Regions from separate parts of the Shewanella scandinavica genome, predicted to be linked through region 1. Evidence: predicted binding sites of a transcription regulator. Region 1 holds the regulator's gene; the other holds the start of a gene.
What was found. Region 1 encodes MetJ, which represses methionine synthesis genes. Its sites were predicted from a motif close to TAGACGTCTAGACGTCTA; they were not measured.
Positions count from the first base shown of each region.

Region 2: metE (5-methyltetrahydropteroyltriglutamate--homocysteine S-methyltransferase) is a predicted target of MetJ. The motif match lies at 2,616-2,633, and genes of this name have one in related genera.

Region 1 covers NZ_JAUOES010000025.1:50,938-59,828, reverse strand. The annotation lists gene Q4Q50_RS18215 (bifunctional aspartate kinase/homoserine dehydrogenase II) at 1-950, opposite strand, end outside; gene metB (cystathionine gamma-synthase) at 962-2,125, opposite strand; gene metJ (met regulon transcriptional regulator MetJ) at 2,338-2,652, shown strand; gene Q4Q50_RS18200 (sulfite exporter TauE/SafE family protein) at 2,734-3,477, shown strand; gene nrfD (NrfD/PsrC family molybdoenzyme membrane anchor subunit) at 3,583-4,530, opposite strand; gene Q4Q50_RS18190 (4Fe-4S dicluster domain-containing protein) at 4,533-5,099, opposite strand; gene phsA (thiosulfate reductase PhsA) at 5,112-7,394, opposite strand; gene Q4Q50_RS18180 (pentapeptide repeat-containing protein) at 7,826-8,503, opposite strand; gene Q4Q50_RS18175 (SRPBCC domain-containing protein) at 8,599-8,736, opposite strand.
Region 2 covers NZ_JAUOES010000014.1:18,641-27,531, forward strand. The annotation lists gene Q4Q50_RS13215 (hypothetical protein) at 1-129, opposite strand, end outside; gene Q4Q50_RS13220 (HDOD domain-containing protein) at 808-1,536, shown strand; gene Q4Q50_RS13225 (LysR family transcriptional regulator) at 1,638-2,543, opposite strand; gene metE (5-methyltetrahydropteroyltriglutamate--homocysteine S-methyltransferase) at 2,744-5,014, shown strand; gene queG (tRNA epoxyqueuosine(34) reductase QueG) at 5,267-6,469, opposite strand; gene Q4Q50_RS13240 (substrate-binding periplasmic protein) at 6,646-7,443, shown strand; gene Q4Q50_RS13245 (GGDEF domain-containing protein) at 7,440-8,891, opposite strand, start outside.

The DNA.
Region 1 (8,891 bases):
CCCGTGAGCTTAAAGCCGAACAAGACGACAGCATTGAGGTTCGTCACCACAGGCGCGCTCGCAGACGAACTGTGGGGCGCAATCAAGGTAAAGTCGGTGTGGGACGCATAACTTGAGCGCACCGCTAAACTCACTTCGGTATTGAACAAAGGCTGCAGAGTGCGCGAATGCAATACCGGCGAGCCTAAACGCGCTAAGCGGTCAGCTTCGGCAAGTGACATGCTTTTCAGTAATTTAGCATCGTTGATTTTATTAGGATCGGCGTTGAACACCCCTTCTACATCGGTCCAAATGGTCACGCGCTCAATATCGGCGAGACTAGCAATCAGGCTGGCGCTAAAATCTGAGCCATTACGACCAAGTAATAAAGTATCGCCGCGCTCGTTAGCGCAGATAAAGCCAGTGATCACCAGTCGTTCATTTGGGTGGGCGGCCAACAGCGCTTGTACTTTTGCGCGGGATTCCTGCACCCGAATTTGTGGCACGGCGGCTTCATCGGCCACTAAAATTGAACAGGCATCCACGTGGCTTGCCGCCACACCAGATTCGCGCAGCAGCGCCGCCATCAAGCGCGCCGACCAACGCTCGCCAAAGCTCACCACATGGTTAACTTGGTATTCGTTACGTTCGTCGAGGGACAATAAACTGATGAGTTGCGCCTGATCTGTCGCCAAACGCTCGCGCAGATCGCGGGCTTGTTCGTTCGACAACAACTGCTCAATCAACCCCTGTTGGTAACTGATCAGCACTTGTAATTCTTCTTGCCATAGCTGACCCGCATCACGCAGCGCTAATAATTTATACAGGAAATTCGTGCTTTTACCCGCCGCAGAGACCACCACGAGATCATCACTATGACCGTGGGTTAACAGGATATGGGCGACTCGGCGATAACAATCGGCATCCGCTAAACTGGAGCCACCAAATTTATGTAAGTGACAACGTGCCATCTATTATTCCTCTACTGACAAGCCGCAACGGCGGCTAATCCTGCTTGAATATCTGCAACTAAATCGGCGGCATCTTCAATACCCACCGATAGACGCAATAGGGTGTCCTTAATACCAGCCTCGAAGCGCGCCTGCGGCTCCATGGCTCTGTGGGTCATAGTGGCGGGCACTGCCACTAAACTTTCGACGCCACCTAAACTTTCCGCCACACTAAATAAGCTGAGTGCACCTAAAAAGGCCACCACTTCGGCCTCGCCGCCTTTGAGCTCAAAGCTCAGCATAGCGCCAAAGCCCTGTTGTTGCTTGGCCGCAATGGCGTGACCTGGATGATCCGCAAGCCCTGGGTAATAGACTTTGCTCACCACAGGGCTTTGCGTTAATACCTCAATAATACGCTGGGCATTGGTTTGATGCTCGCGAATACGCACAGCTAAGGTACGTAGGCCGCGCAGGGTCAGATAACTGTCGAAGGCTGACCCCGTTAAGCCTAGAGTGTTCGACCACCAATGTAAGCTTTCGCCGATTTGCGCATCTTTGGCGACCACAGCGCCGCCGACCACATCGCTGTGACCATTGATATATTTAGTGGTGGAGTGGATAACGATATCCGCGCCTAACAATAGGGGTTGTTGCAATATCGGCGATAAAAAAGTGTTATCGACCACGACTAGTGCGCCGACCTCATGGCTCGCCTTGGCAATGGCTTCGATATCCACCACACGCAATAACGGGTTCGATGGGGTTTCGAGCCACACCATCTTAGGATTCTGCGCAATGGCGGCGGCTAACGCTTGGCTGTCGGTTTGGTCGACCACAATGAGCTTAAACTGGCCTTTCTTCGCCAAGTTGGTAAATAAACGGTAGGAACCACCATAGCAATCATGGGGCACAACTAATAGGTCATCGGGGCCGAGCAAAGTAGTCACTAAGGTGATGGCCGCCATGCCAGTGCACGTCACTATGCCAGTGGCACCCTTTTCTAATTGCGCTAATGCTTCACCTAAAATGCAGCGCGTTGGGTTGCCTGAACGACTGTAATCGAATTCGCGGGGATTTTTATGACCATCGAAGGCGTAATTAGTCGACAAATAAATCGGTGGCACAACTGCGCCATATTGAGTATCGCTTTCGATACCCTGACGCACTGCCAGTGTGGCTAATTGACGCTCTGCCATGGGTGGACTCCTAAATTCGATAGACTGATAGAGATGTCTGGACGTCTAAATGTACCTAAGCCCAACGTCATCGTCAATAGGCGTGAAGACGTTTAGACGTCTGAACATAAAGAAATCTGTTTGCAATCACAAAGAAATAGTAGCAATAATTTGACTGTTCTTTGTAAGGGTTTAAAATCTGCCCCGAATTTAGCGTTATAACAGGTGAGTCAATGACTGAATGGAATGGGGAATACATCAGCCCCTATGCTGAACATGGCAAGAAGAATGAACAAGTAAAAAAAATTACTGTGTCTATTCCGCTCAAAGTGCTTAAGGTCCTTACGGACGAACGAACTCGTCGTCAGGTCAATAATTTGCGTCACGCCACCAACAGCGAGCTGTTGTGTGAGGCATTTTTGCACGCCTACACTGGCCAGCCATTGCCTAACGATGAAGATCTGTCAAAAGATAGCCCAGACAGCATTCCCGCCGAAGCCAAGTTGCTGATGGACGAGATGGGGATCGAGTGGGAAGACATGGAATAGCGACTTGTCGCTGGCAAAGTTACATCACAGTGCTCATCAATAGGGATCGTTAACGATCCCTTTTTGTTTATATGGAATCCTATGTTTTCTATGATAGATCCACAGACTCTTGCCTTGGCCTCGCTGATTGTATTTCTTGGCGCCTTAACCCAGAGCCTGATTGGGTTTGGCCTAGCGGTTGTCGCCAGTCCTTTGCTGTATATCGTCGATCCGCAGCTCGTACCGGGTCCCGTTATTGCCATGGGATTTACCATCTCGCTACTGACCTTATTCCGGGAACGTGGTCATTTAGAATTCAATGGCTTGCAATATGCGCTCCTAGGTCGCGTGCCCGGTGGTTTTATCGGCGCGAGTCTGTTGCTGTTTGCGCCTCAGCCCATACTCGGGTTATCCATCGCCGCCATTGTAGCGGTCGCGGTTATCCTTAGCCTGTATAAATTCAGCCTACCCGTGAATAAGAAAACCCTCTTCGGCGCGGGTGTCGTCTCGGGGATTTTCGGTAATATTGCCGCTATTGGTGGTCCGCCGATGGCGATTCTATTGTCAGGCAAAGACGCTTCGCAGTTTCGCGCCGCCCTGTCGGCCTTCTTCATTTTTAGCTCCACCATAGCTATGGTCATTCTGGCGATCACTGGTTTATTAGAATTGAAGCACCTGTGGCTGTCGTTACTACTGTTACCTTCTGTGCTTTTAGGGTATTTAGTCGCCGGGCGATTGGTAGGCCGTGTCGATAAAGAGAAGACTAAAATGGCGACCTTAGTCCTGTGCAGTATCAGCGCCTTAGTGCTAACGGTGAAGTCGGTTATCGAACTCTTACCCCAATAAGCGTCCTGCTTGTACTGGCAAACCTTCTCAAAATTCAAACAATAAAAAAGCACTGACATTGTCAGTGCTTTTCTTTATCTATCAATATGTAAAGTCAACTTACACTCAGCTTAAATAGCTTTGCCCTGCATACACAATAAAGTGTCTTAGCGCGAGTACGCCGGTTAAGCTAGCGCAAGCCACCATAATCATTGCGCCCTTAGTGTGGCGAGTCGCGGCAGGTAACAACATGAACAGCAATGGAATACCAAAGCCAATCCCGACGACGCCAATCCAGAACACACTTGCCCATAGCCCTGAGGTTAACGACGCTAAAGCCGCAGCCGCTGCGCCGCCCTTGAAGTACAAGGCGCAGAACAACATGAACAGGAACAGGATTTCAATCGCCATCACAGGCAATTCTAACCCGTGCATCTTAGCCAAAGTCTTATCATGGCTATCGGTCTTAAACAACAAGAGTGCCAGTACCGCATTTGCCGCAGCGCCCGCCGATAAACCCGACACTAAAAACAGCGCAGGCAGTACCGCAGTGTTGAGCATAGGGTAAGCATTCATCGCCGAAATTAAGAAGCCAGTGTAAGCCCCTACGCCAATGGCGAGGACAAACAACAATACTTCAATCAGCTTTCGAAAAGGCATAAGTAACTTAGCGATAGGCGCTAGGAAACCTAAACCCCATTTCGGTAAGTCATCCCGCAGCACAATAATGGCGTAGGCAAAAGCTAAGGGAGAATACGCCAGCAGCGCCAGCACCCCGATTGCCATCACAGACTGGAAGTTATAGTGAATTAAAATCAGCCAGAAGTGGAATGGTTTAGTTAAATCAAACACTAAGCAAGCTAGACCTAAGCTAATCGCCACAGGCCCAATAATGGCCGCAGCCTTAAGAATGCTGCTTTCGGCTTCGGTGCTGAGTTCCTTATTCGCCCAGCGCAAACCAATGCCAATCAGTAAACTGCCCGCAGATAACCCCGCCATAAACAGGTAAACGGCAATGACCCAGTGCCAAGTGACAGGATCATATTGCGCCATGTCGCCCCAAGTATTGTTCATAATCAAATCCCCCCTCTTTTGGTAGGAACGCGATATACCCTAGGTTTAGTGCCTAAATGGGTTTTATCTTGGTATGTGATTTTAGTGTTGAGCATGATGGCTACTTCACTCTGCGGATCATTAGCATCACCAAACACTAAGGCATCGGTTGGACACACAGTCACACAAGCAGGCTCTTCGCCCCGCGCCAAACGCGTGTCTTTACAGAAGTTACACTTATCCGCCGCCTTGGTTTCTGGGTTCATAAAGCGCACTTTATAAGGGCACGCTGCCACGCAGTACATACAGCCGACACACTTCTCGGTATGGATAGAGATAATGCCGTCTTCACCCACATAGGCAGCGCCCGTTGGGCACACCTTAACGCAGGGTGCATCTTCACATTGTTGGCAAGATACCCTGTGATATTTGAAATGCAGATTGGGCATCTCACCAAAGGGGCCTTCCACACGCACTTGCAGACGAGTTACGCCTTCGGGTACGCCATTTTCACTGCGACACGCCACATTACAGGCTTGGCAGCCGATGCACTTGTTCTCGTCGTGCACCATTACATATCGTTTATTCATTTAAGCCTCCGATTAGCGCTTTGCCAGCGTGACGCCCGTGGTGTGCACTGTCATGCCACACACAGGAGCAGTAACGTGCGGCAGTAAGTTACCGCAGTGGATACCTTTGCCCGTTGCTCTGACCAACTCTTTGTTTTTAGAACCAAAGCCCATGTAAGCAAACACAGTATCTTGGCGAATACCCGGCGTGACTAAGGCATGGCCTTCTTCCGAGCCAACACTGCTGGTGAGGCGGATTGGGTCGCCATTGCTGATGCCTAATTTGCCCGCAGTGACGGGGTGAACCCACACAGCGTTATCCGACATTAGGTTAGCGAGCATAGGTACATTGTGGGTGGCGCCATTGGTGTGCACCGCCACTTTGCCTTGGATAAAGTACAGCTCATCTGCTTTTTTAAGATTCACTTCGCGGAACTTGATCACCCCACGGCCTGGTGCCATGGCTTCTACTTTCGCGGAAGTGAGTTCAATCTTGCCACTAGGGGTTTTAAAGGTCAGTGCACTGGCGTAAGTGCCGTCTTCATCGGCTGGCCGCGCATTGGGGTATGCCTTAATAAACTCGGCAACCATCTTAGGCTCGCACAACATAATTGGCTTACCGAAGCTCACGAAACCTTCGTCTTTGATACGGCGCAGCAGGTCAGTGTCGCGGTTCACCTGCAGCATTTGCAGGGTTTCCATGTTTTCCCATGGATAGAACTCGCCAAGGCCCATAGCCACACCCACATCCTTAAAGATCTGCCAAGAAGGCTTAGTATCACCTAAGGTTTCAACGACCCGTTGGCGCACATAATAGGCCGGATTTTTACCTGACTTATCAGCAATTTCTTCATCACGTTCAAGATAAGTTGACTCAGGTAAAATCACGTCCGCATAGGCGGCGGTTTCGCTGATATACACATCACACACGGCGATAAAGTCGAGCTTTTTCATCGCTTCAACAACGCGCGCCCTGTCTGTCATGGTTTGCATTGGGTTAGTGCGTGACATCACCCAGCCGTGTAACTGGTAAGGAACAGCGCTTAACGTGGCATCGAGAATGGTTTGGTAAACGCCGCCCGATGTCCACATCATGGCGTACTGTTCTTCCACCTGATCGATACGTTTCGCTGCTGGTTTTGGCATGTCTTTCACGCCAGGTTTTGCCAATACGGGCGCAACCGCTTCACCGGCAAGCTTGTTGTAATCACCGGGTTTCTGGCCGATATAAATCCCGCCCTTACGCTCGATGTTACCAATCAAGACGTTAGCGGCGTAAAGGGCGCGGCGCATCTCAAACTCTTCGGTGGTAAAGGTGGCTCTGTGACCAAAATCGACCACAGCATGGGGCGCTTTAGCGGCATATTCGTGGGCGATACGACGAATGTCTTTGGCAGGCACATCGGAGATGGTTTCGGCCCATTCAGGGGTATAGGCTTTCACTTCGGCGGCAAAGGCTTCGAAGCCTTCCACATAGCGCGCGACAAATGCCTTGTCGTAAAGATTATCTTCAATCAATACATGGCATAACGCCAAGGCGACGGCCACGTCTGTTCCGGGGCGAATGGCGTACCATTCATCGGCCTTGTCGGCCACAATGGAGAATCTTGGCTCGAACACCACCAGCTTGGCACCTTTGTCCATTTGCGCCGCCATCATGCCGCGGGTTTCGGACATATTGATGCCTTCGTACAGGTTATGACCGAAGTTAATGATGTATTTTGAATTGCCTAAATCACGTTTAACCTTAGTGCCAAAAATAGCCTTAGCGGCAATTTCATAACCACCAGGGCAAGTCGACGCGTGGGTAAAGGTATTTGGACTACCAAAGGCGGTCGCAAGGTGAAACAAATGCTTTTCCTGTGAGCCAGATTTTGACGAGAATGCCACGGCTTCTGGGCCATGTTCTTTTTTGATTTTATTGAGGTTTTCAGCGATTAATTTATAAGCCTCATCCCAACTGATCTCAGCCCATTTGCCTTCACCGCGCTCACCGACCCGCTTTAACGGTTTAACGATACGCTGTGGATCGTACAATAAACTATGGCCTGCGCCGCCACGGGCACACACTTTACCGCCAAAGGATTTAGCGGCCTTGTTGCCACTAATGAACACGTTTTTGCCCTCAATCACCCGCGCCGAAATTGGGCAGCGAGTCGAACACATTTCACAAATACTGGCAATGTCTTTGCCCATGCCCTTTAGCTGCTTATTCTCTAATGCCGCTAAGCTGCCCGGCAGCAGACTGGCCAGCGCACACGTGGCGCTGCTCGCTCCTGCTCCCTTTAAAAAGGTTCGCCTATTAAGCTCAATCATGGTTACCTCCATCACGCTCATCCCACCCGTCAGTCGCCACATTGGACGCCATCGAGCAGAGGTTTGCTCACTGATTTGATTACTTTTTTAGTTATAAAAGCGTAAAAACAGCGCCACCATATCTTCAAAATACACGGCATACGCTGAATACACTGCTCATCCACAGAGATTGTTATCCCGAAAGAGGTAGGTGGGTATTGTGGTAAACCACATGGGGAAGCTCGGTGTGATCTACCGCAACTAAAACCTAAGACTGACCTTGAAATACGTGAATAAGATCAATAGGTCTTAAAAAACGGACAGAAAAAGCCGCCAGATGGGACAAATGGCGGCTTCAAAAACAAACAGATATTTCAGTAAATTGCGATAACACTCGTGGGATGAGCATCACTATGCTGAGTGAAAAGCTGAGTAAAAACCTACCACAATCCTTAATCCATTAATTCTATATCGAGGCAGTTGAGCAGCCGAATCGCTTCGTCGCGGCTAAACTTAGCCCTTTTGATTTTATTGTTAAAAATGTCGATATCGTAATTAGTGGCCTCGCTGAAATCCGCCTCCAATAATTGAGTTCGGCCAAACAGACTATGACTAAAATCCGTGTAGGTGAAATTGGCTTGATTAAAATTGCCCTCGCGAAAATCCACATCGTGGGCCTTACACTCTTCGATGATGATTTCATCGAGGGACAAGCCTAAAAATGAGCAGTCATTTAGAATGCATTGCTTAAAGGAAAAGGGCGCGGCAAAGGATAAACGCGACCATGCGGCGCGGGTCCAATCGATACCGACTAACTTACACTCTTCAAACTCGACCCCGCTGAACTGGCACTGGGGCACTTTCACTAAGCTCAAGTTGCAGCGTACAAAGCGACAATCGATAAACTTACATTTACGAAAAACGCTCTCGCTAAAATGACAGTCTTGAAAGCAGCAATCCTCGAACTCGATGCCCTGTAGCTCTTGGGCTAATTCCGACAAACCATTGAACTGTTTTGATAAAAAACTATTGCCCTGCAAAGCCGCACTTGAGGCTAATTGCGATGGCGCGAGCTGTGATGATGCAAGCTGCGATTGTGTAAGCTGTGGCACTTCTTTCTGTGATGACATAACACCTCTAATCCTGCCAAATCCCCAACAATATGATAATGCAGGGTAATTTGGCTAGGTACGACCTAATGTTGACTTTCTGATAGGGGCGCCTGCTAGAGAGTCGCGACGAGTTCCTCAAGCTGATCGGTCGCCTTAGACCAACCCGGATGAAACCCCATATCCTCATGATTCTGCCTCTCTTCGCTATTCCAATACAGCACCCGCGCAGTGTACTTCCCTCCATTGGATATTTGGATTGATGGTCTTGTGGGCTGCAGCTACGTCATAAGCTCGCACATCAGCGCGCTAAAATACAGCCCTTCAACATTAGCTCGTCCGCAGAACACCAGCACTCCATCATGCTCAGCACTGAGTGTTAGCGCGTGATTCCCTTGCAAATCCTTAC
Region 2 (8,891 bases), on a different contig from region 1:
GTTATCAATATCAAACTTTTGTTCGATTTGGTTTACTGATTGGTTTTCAGTTGCAGTTATCAACTCTAAGGCGTACGAGTTACTTGCACACAAGCACAACAAAGCAATGGTAAATTTACTGTATCTCACGTTTCTCTCCGATATTTTATCTGAAACAGTCAAAACAGCTTACTATTTCAGTGCTTTGAGCAAAAAACTCTACGTTTGGGCCATGATACTTAAGTTGATTTTTCTTTTCAAATGGATTGTTTGTTTGCCAATTCCAAATAAAGACATTTCCACTTTGATATCAGTTTGAGGCTCAATTGTATCCTTTGATTGAGTCATCTTATATTGGCAAGATTCTCATGACCATGATACTAAATGATGCTCATTACAGAACAATTGTTGCTGAAAACTGTGGCACTAGAGTGATGAGTAGTAATGAGCTAAAAGTCGACTATGTAGCGGGAATGCTATGCTTCAACACTGATGTTGAATTGGTCATTGTAAGTGAGAGGCATATTGCAATGAAATGCGAATGGGTGTCGCTTACCCTCGTTGTAGAAATAGAGATAAATTATTAGACGGACAGGCTCGTGACGACTTGAAGAATGGAAATGTTAAAATTGTTTTAAAACATGGGATTATATCTCCACCTCCAGCACCTTATTTGCTTCACCATTTGATGTTACATATAAGGTAGTCATTTTTTATTCTTTTCGTTAGGCTATTGTGCGACTTAGTACTGAAATTCTTTAAATTTTGGGTATGATGTGAAGAGTAACCGAATCATCTTATTGTTAATAAACAGGTGCAAAGTGTCTTATGACTGATCTTGAGCAACAGGTTTTTACTCAAGTTAGAGCTATTATAGCGAATGAAGAGCAAGTGATTGGCCGCCGAGGGATTTTAATTCCACTCAAAAAAGCGATCCTTGCTGAAGGCGACATTCGTAACGTGATCGACATCATCTCGAGTGACCCCGCATTGGCGGCGCACATGCTAATGCGCAGCAATTCCGCACAGGCATCAGGGGTGATTAACCCTAAGACTCGCTCCTTGAAAGAAGCTTTAGTCCGCTTAGGTCAAGTGAATATCTATCGCTATGCCTTTACGTTTTATCTGCAAGAGCGTCTCGATGAGCTGCCACAGCCCTATAAAAAGTTGGTCCAAGGTTATTGGAAGTTGACTGAAGATATTGCAACGGATGCGGTGGACAGTTTAGCGGATATGGAAGGCGTCGAGGTTGATGCTGATGAAGTGCAAACCTTGGCCCTGTTCAGTGTGTTCGGCCAAATTATCGCGCTCACGGCCTTTGCGTATTTAAATGCTAATGCCGAACAATCATTCCCTTTAAGCGTAATTAAGTCATTGATTGATAATCAACAGCAGACATTGACGATAGAATCATTCGAAGCGTTAGATCTCGATCAGGACTTGCGTCAAGAGTTTATGATTGCCCATAATTTGCGTCAGACCCGTAATTCGAATTCCCCTGGTTTAATCCTGCGCCGCGTATTGTCTATGCGTGGTCTATTGATGAATCCGCTGTAATATTTAGATGCGACAAATAACGGTTTGAACGAATAAAATAACTATTTAATTCAATAAAAAAAGCCTGCATTCGCAGGCTTCTTTATTAGATTTCACCCGCATTAATTTGTCTTCTGCTGGCGAGATAAACCTTCACTCGCCACCAGTTGTAACCAATTTTGGATCAAGGCTGAGTTGGCGCTATGGCGGCGATAGGCGCCAAACAAAGGGCGTTTCAAGCCTTCTTGCCCGAGCTTCACTGTGGTAAGGCTTAGGCCATGCCCTTCATTTATCGACCAATTTGGCAGCGCGGCTATACCGTCTTTACAGGCGATGCGTTGCAGTAACATCATGGTTAAATCACAGGTTTTCTGCTCGCCCGCTTCTATGCCTGCGGGTTCTAAAAAGTGGCGATAGATGTCTAAACGCGTCAGTGGTACGGGATAACTGATAATAGGCAAGTGTGCTAATTGCTTAGGGGTGACATAGGCTTCTTTCGCTAAAGGATGATCCTTAGCAACCACTAACTTTACTTCAAAATCAAACAAATGCTGATAAGCGAGTGAATGCCCAGGCACAGGATCTGAGGTCAGCACTATATCCAGTTCGCCCATTTCTAGGGCATTGAGCGAGTCAAACAAGTGACGGCTCGACAAGTCTAACTCGGCTTGGGGATGTTCTTGTCTAAATTGCTCCATCACAGGCATTAACCAGCGAAAACAGCTGTGACACTCAATGCCGACACGTAACTGATTGGTTTCGGTTTCAAGGCCATTCTTAAGATCTGTCTCGGTTTCTAGCACCTTAGGCAAAATTTCTTCCGCGAGATGAAGCAGACGCGCACCTTCTTGGGTGAATGACAGCGGTTTGCTTTTACGCACAAAAATAGGTGAGTTAATCCTTTGCTCCAACTCCTTAATTTGGTGGGAGAGTGCGGATTGAGTGACAAAACGTTTTTTGGCTGCGCCCGCCAAACTGCCACTTTCCTTCAGGGCCATTAAGGTTCGCAGATGTCTTAGTTCGATCATGTTCACTCCAGGTGAAATTCGCTCATGTTGTGCTTGAAATCAATTCGGTTGCTGGAATAGAGACTAACACAATAAACTTCTAGACGTCCAGACGCCCATTGTTATTTATCAAGGCGGAAATACTGAAAAGTGCCAAGAGAACACAATCTGGTGGGTGCAAGTGCCGAATTTGGCTTATCTCAAATAAAGGAAGATAGGGTATGCAATTAAATAGTCTTGGGTTTCCCCGTATCGGGCGTCGACGTGAATTGAAATTTGCCTTAGAAAAATACTGGCGTGGTGAGAGTACTCAAGCCGAATTATGTGAAGTAGCGAGTGAACTGCGCCGTACCCATTGGCAGTGGCAAACCGCAGCGGGCGTCGAGCAAGTGCCCGTGGGGGATTTTGCCTTTTACGATCAAGTATTAACCCTGAGTGCGACCTTGAATGCCATCCCTGATCGCCACCGCGGCGAAGGCGCTATCGATCTCGATACCTTATTCCGTGTTGCCCGCGGCAGAGCGCCGACAGGGCAAGATGCGCCAGCCTCTGAAATGACTAAATATTTCAATACTAATTATCATTATTTGGTGCCAGAGCTGACGCAAAACCAAGAGTTTTCGATTGCTTACGAGCAGTTTTTTGATGAAGTCAGCGAAGCGCAAGCGCTAGGCTATAAAGCAAAACCTGTGCTACTCGGCCCTGTTAGTTACTTGCACCTTGCTAAAACTGTGGGTCAAGAGTTCAATAAGTTAAGTTTATTGTCTAATTTATTAACTGCTTATGCTGACATCTTGGCGCGTTTCGCCGCCCAAGGTGTGGAATGGGTACAGTTAGATGAGCCTGTGTTGGCATTAGAGTTAGACACGCAGTGGCAAGCAGCGATAGCAGAGACTTATCAAGCGCTAAGCACTGTAAACGTCAAGGTTCTTTTGGCGAGTTATTATGGCGGTATTGTGCATCATCAAGCCCTCGTATCTGCCTTGCCAGTGGCTGGTTTGCACTTGGATTTAGTCACAGCCCCAGAACAACTGGCTGTGTTTGCAAATGCGTTGCGCAGTGAGCAAATTTTGTCGGTGGGCGTGGTTAATGGCCGTAACGTGTGGGCGGCAGAAATCGATTTGATTGCCGAGCGTATTGGCGCAGTGGCGCGTGATTTAGGCGATCGTCTGTGGATTGGCACATCATGTTCATTACTGCATTGCCCAGTCGATTTAGATGTTGAAGTCAAACTATTACCTGTGCTGCGTAAACAGTTAGCCTTTGCTAAGCAGAAACTGTTGGAATTGAGCAAAATTCGCCAATTATTGTTGGCGCCTAATTCGGATGAAGCACAAAAAATCAGTGCTTTTTGTATCGCTCGTCGTCAAGCCAAAGCACAGGCTGCGGATAAGCAAGTGATTGAGCGTGTTGCGGCATTAACCACTGCGGATTACGAGCGTGTCAGTGATTTCAGCGTACGCCAAAGCGTGCAGCAGCAAAAATACCGTTTACCCCTGTTACCCACTACGACCATAGGTTCGTTCCCGCAAACACCCGCTATTCGAGGATTACGCAGCCGCTGGCGTAAGGGCGAGATAAGTGATGCTCAGTATACTGAGCAGTTACAGCAAGTGACCCGCGATACTATCGAACGCCAACTAAAACTGGGTATCGACGTACTCGTGCACGGTGAAGCCGAACGTAACGACATGGTGGAATACTTTGGCGAGCAGTTAGCTGGCGTTGGTTTTAGTAAAAATGGCTGGGTACAAAGTTATGGCTCACGTTGTGTTAAGCCACCCTTGATTTACGGCGATGTGAGTCGTCCAAAAGCTATGACAGTCGAGTGGGCTGAGTTTGCCCAGAGTCTTACCGACAAGCCCGTAAAAGGCATGTTGACGGGGCCTGTGACAATTCTGCATTGGTCATTCGCCCGTGAAGATATCAGCCGCGATGCGATTGCGACACAACTGGCGCTGGCGATTCGTGATGAAGTGGTCGATTTACAAAATGCGGGGATTGGCATTATTCAAATCGATGAGCCCGCTTTCCGTGAAGGTTTGCCATTGAAGCAAAGTGAGTGGCAAACCTATTTAGATTGGGCGGTGAATGCCTTTAAACTCAGCGCTGCTGGCGTGACTGATGAGACTCAAATCCACACTCACATGTGTTACAGCGAGTTTAACGACACGATTGCCGCGATTGCTGCCATGGATGCAGATGTGATCACAATCGAGACTTCGCGTTCGCGGATGGAGTTACTCAACGCCTTTGAAGATTTTGAATATCCAAATGAAATTGGCCCAGGTGTATATGACATCCACTCACCAAACACCCCAAGTGTGGAGGCCATAGTGCACTTAATCGAGAAAGCCGCGCAGAAAGTCCCCGTGCGTCAATTATGGGTCAACCCAGATTGTGGCCTAAAAACCCGAACTTGGGATGAAGTCGAACCTGCATTGAAAAACATGGTTGATGCTACCCGCGAACTGCGTCGCCGCCTTGGTTAATATCTCTGTTTGAGTGTGATGTTTTTTTAACTGAGCTTATTGAGCTTACTGAGTAAAAAGACACCGGATGTTTATGCCTCCGGTGTCTTTTATTCGCTGCGAATAAGGGAAACGCCACTGTCTATTGGCCATGTTTAATATCAAGGTTCATATCAAGGTTCATATCAAGGTTCAATAGACGTACTGAGCGAATGACGATTCTTAGTTTAGGCTAATTAATCAGTAGTAAGCTATTGATAACTTTGCTAGATGTTAAGCATCTCGTGGTAAGCCTTTTTTGATAATACGCACCATGCGTTCGGTTTTGCGGCGCGCTTTTTGTTGCTCAGTTACAGCGGTGTCGGCAAGGCGCGATTGCTGAGCATTGAGCGCCCATTCGATATGTTCACGCACTATCTCATCGATATCTTCGTTGTCATTGCGAGCGTTAAGCGCGGCAATAATGCTTGGGCTTGCGGGGGCGTTACCCAGCGCGACTGCGATATTACGTAGCCAGCGTTTATGACCAATTCGGCGAATGGCGCTGCCTTCGGTTTGCTTTAGAAATTCGGCCTCGCTCCAAGCAAAAAGGCTGAGAAGGTCGGGCTGTTTTAACTGGGGACGAATATGGAAGTCGGTTTCGGCTGTGAGTGGCGCTTGGCGATTGATGGGGCACACGAGCTGACAATCATCGCAGCCATAGATGCGATTGCCCATAAGTGGCCTAAATTCTTCAGGAATAGCGCCTTGCAGCTCGATGGTGAGATAGGAAATACAGCGTCTGCCATCGACCACATAAGGTTCTACGATTGCACCTGTTGGGCAGGAGGTGATGCAGGCGACGCAACTGTTACAGCCTTCTTGGATTGGAATATCCACAGGCAGAGGCAAATTGATCAGCAGCTCACCTAAAAAGAACCAACTACCCGCCTCATGGTTGAGTATGAGTGAGTGTTTACCTGTCCAGCCGATACCGGCTTTTTCGGCTAATGGGCGCTCGAGTACGGGCGCTGAGTCGACGAAGGGACGGAAATCGGCGGCATCGAAACCGAGCGCAACTAACTCTGCACTGATTTGATCCCCCAGCTTTTTAAGCCGAGCGCGGATCAACTTGTGATAGTCGCGGCCACCCGCATAACGGGAGATATAACCTAAGTTGGGATCGGTGAGATTAGTGGCAAAGCCTGCTTCGGGTGGTAAATAGTCCATCCGTACGGATATCACTCGCACTGTGCCCGGATGCAATTCTTGCGGGCGAGCGCGCATCATCCCGTGGGTGGCCATATACGCCATTTCGCCATGAAACCCTTTGTCTAGCCATGCTTGGAGTTTGGCTTCTTCGGCCGTTAAATCTGTATCGCAAATGCCAACTTGTGCAAATCCGAGTGCTTTTCCCCACGTTTTTATTTGTAGTGCAAGCCGCGACAGCGTGCTGGCATAGGATTGGTTGGGGATTTGATTGGCTAAAGTCGACATGGATTCATTGCAGTGAGGCTCTTGGGTAGGTGGCAATATGATAGCAAGTTTTCACTTGTTACGGACGAGTTTACTCAGTGAGCATGAATGAGAGGTTATTTTCTTTGGGGCATATGTTTATTTGCAGCTGAGATTGAGTCTATGATTAGGTTTAATGTTTCCCGTTTGGTATCCGTATGCTGAGTGCGTTTCCCCTTAGGGCGTGTTTTCTTGCGATGAGCTTATTAGGTCTCATGCCCGCTTTTGTTTTTGCGGCGCCTGACAAGTTGAAGTTGGTGACCGAAGCTTGGCCTCCCATGAGTTACGAGCAAGATGGTGTTCCCCAAGGTTTTGCGGTGGACTTAGTCAATACCTTGCAATCGAGACTGGGCCAGAGTGAAAAAATTGATGTGTTACCTTGGGCACGGGCGTATTCGATTGCTAATACCTCGGCGAATGTCTTACTTTTTGCGACGTCTATTAATGACGAGCGTGAAGATCATTTCGATTTCATCGGCCCGATTGCAACCAGCAAAATTGCTTTGTATGCGAGGGCGGCAGATCCCATAGTGCTCGAGCAACTTGCTGAACTGCAATCTAAAGATATTGTCGGGGTTTATCGAGAATCCGCTGGAGCACAGCTGTTACAACAAGCGGGTGTCGATAACTTACTGGTGGCGAGTTTTCCACAGCAATCGGCAAAGCAGTTACTGTTTTCTCGAATTCGTTTCTGGTGCCAAGCGGATCTTGCGGTTAAGCAGATATTAGAAGAGGTTGGCGCAAGTGAGGCCGATATACGCCAAGTGTATGTCGTATCTGAGATTAATCTGTACTTAGCCTTTTCTAAAGGGACCTCGGCGGTCACGGTCACGAGTTGGCAAACAGAGCTTGAGAAAATGAAAGACTCAGGGGAATTTAGTCGTTTATATCAGACATGGTTTGGTGCTCTGCCACCGCCCTTACAGCATCAAGTGTTTTGGCATAAAAGTGTTTAACTCTCACTCGCAGCCTCATTTTTGGCGGCTTTAACACAATTTCTTCCCGCATTTTTAGCCTCATAAAGGGCGTCGTCGGCACGTTTCAGTAGGCTGGCAAAGTCTTTGTCTTGATAGGTGTTGTCACTATTGGGCTGCGGCGCTAAGGTTGCGACACCTGCACTAACGGTCAATTTGAGTTCAGCCGGTAAATCCTCAGCGCCTAGACGACTAATTTGAGCTTGCAACTGATGGGCAAGTTCACAAGCACGTTCAGCATCCGTGTTGGGTAAGAGAATCAAAAACTCTTCACCACCGATACGGCCAATAAGATCTTTATTACCCGTTAGGGCTTGACTTGCGCTTGCGATCGTCAGTAAGGCGCGATCGCCCAGCTCATGGCCGAAGTTATCGTTAATTTTCTTGAAGTGGTCCGCATCAAAGATAATCACCGAAAAAGGGCTTTGTTGTTTTAAGGCTTGCTGAAAATACTGTGCGGCTTGGGCATAAATATGCCGACGATTAGGGAGCTTGGTGAGGTAATCGGTGAGGGCTATGACCTGTAATTGGCGATTTCTCTGCACTTGTTTATACGCAAATATCGACACTATTGTCAGGATAAAGCCCGTCAATAATAAAATAATGTGTTGTAATGATTTATTCTTCTCGAGTAGCGCGAGTTCTTGTTCTTTAAGGTTTTGGTTTTCAATCAAGCGCTGATTTTCAGATTCAATCCTAGTGGTATCAAACTTCATTTTTAATTCTGTGGTTTGATGAGAGAAGGAGTTGTCATCGACTTTTTTGGTGAGGGCGACAAATTCCTGCAGTGCGCCATAGGCCGCAGGTAAATTATTCATCGCCGCATAGACATCACTTTTCAGCTGTAATAGTTGGGTGAGTCCCCGATCATTTTGCAGAGTTCGAAAGGCTTTTTCCCCTTGTTCGAGTTCGGTAAGCGCTTCTTTATAACGTGCTTGTTGAAACTTGATATTGGCCGTAAAGAGTTTCATAAAGCTATAAGCGGCATAATCTTTCTCGCTAATCACAGCTGCGGCTTCAGTTAAATATTTTTCCGCTTCATTAAGACGATGGAGTTTGATTAAGCTAAAGGCAATGTCCGTCGCCATAGTGGCGGCCACTTTTTCTAGCTGATGTTCCTTAAAGTATTGATAGCTGAGCAAGAAGTGATCAATAGCTTGTTGATGTTCACCCAGTTCATCTAAAGCCAGACCTATTTCTGAGGTGACATACATTGCCTGCTCTTGGTTATTGTTCTTTAAATAGAGTGCTTTGAGTTTATTGTAGTAACGGATTGCACTTTGGGGATCGCCATAACGTCTAAAGCTGGTGGCCATATCGGCAAGATTGATGTTAGCCCAGCCGGTTAAATTCAGTGACTCGTAGAGATCTTGTGCAGTTATCAGATCGTCTAATGCCGCAGAAAAATCGCCAATATAGGAATACAGAGC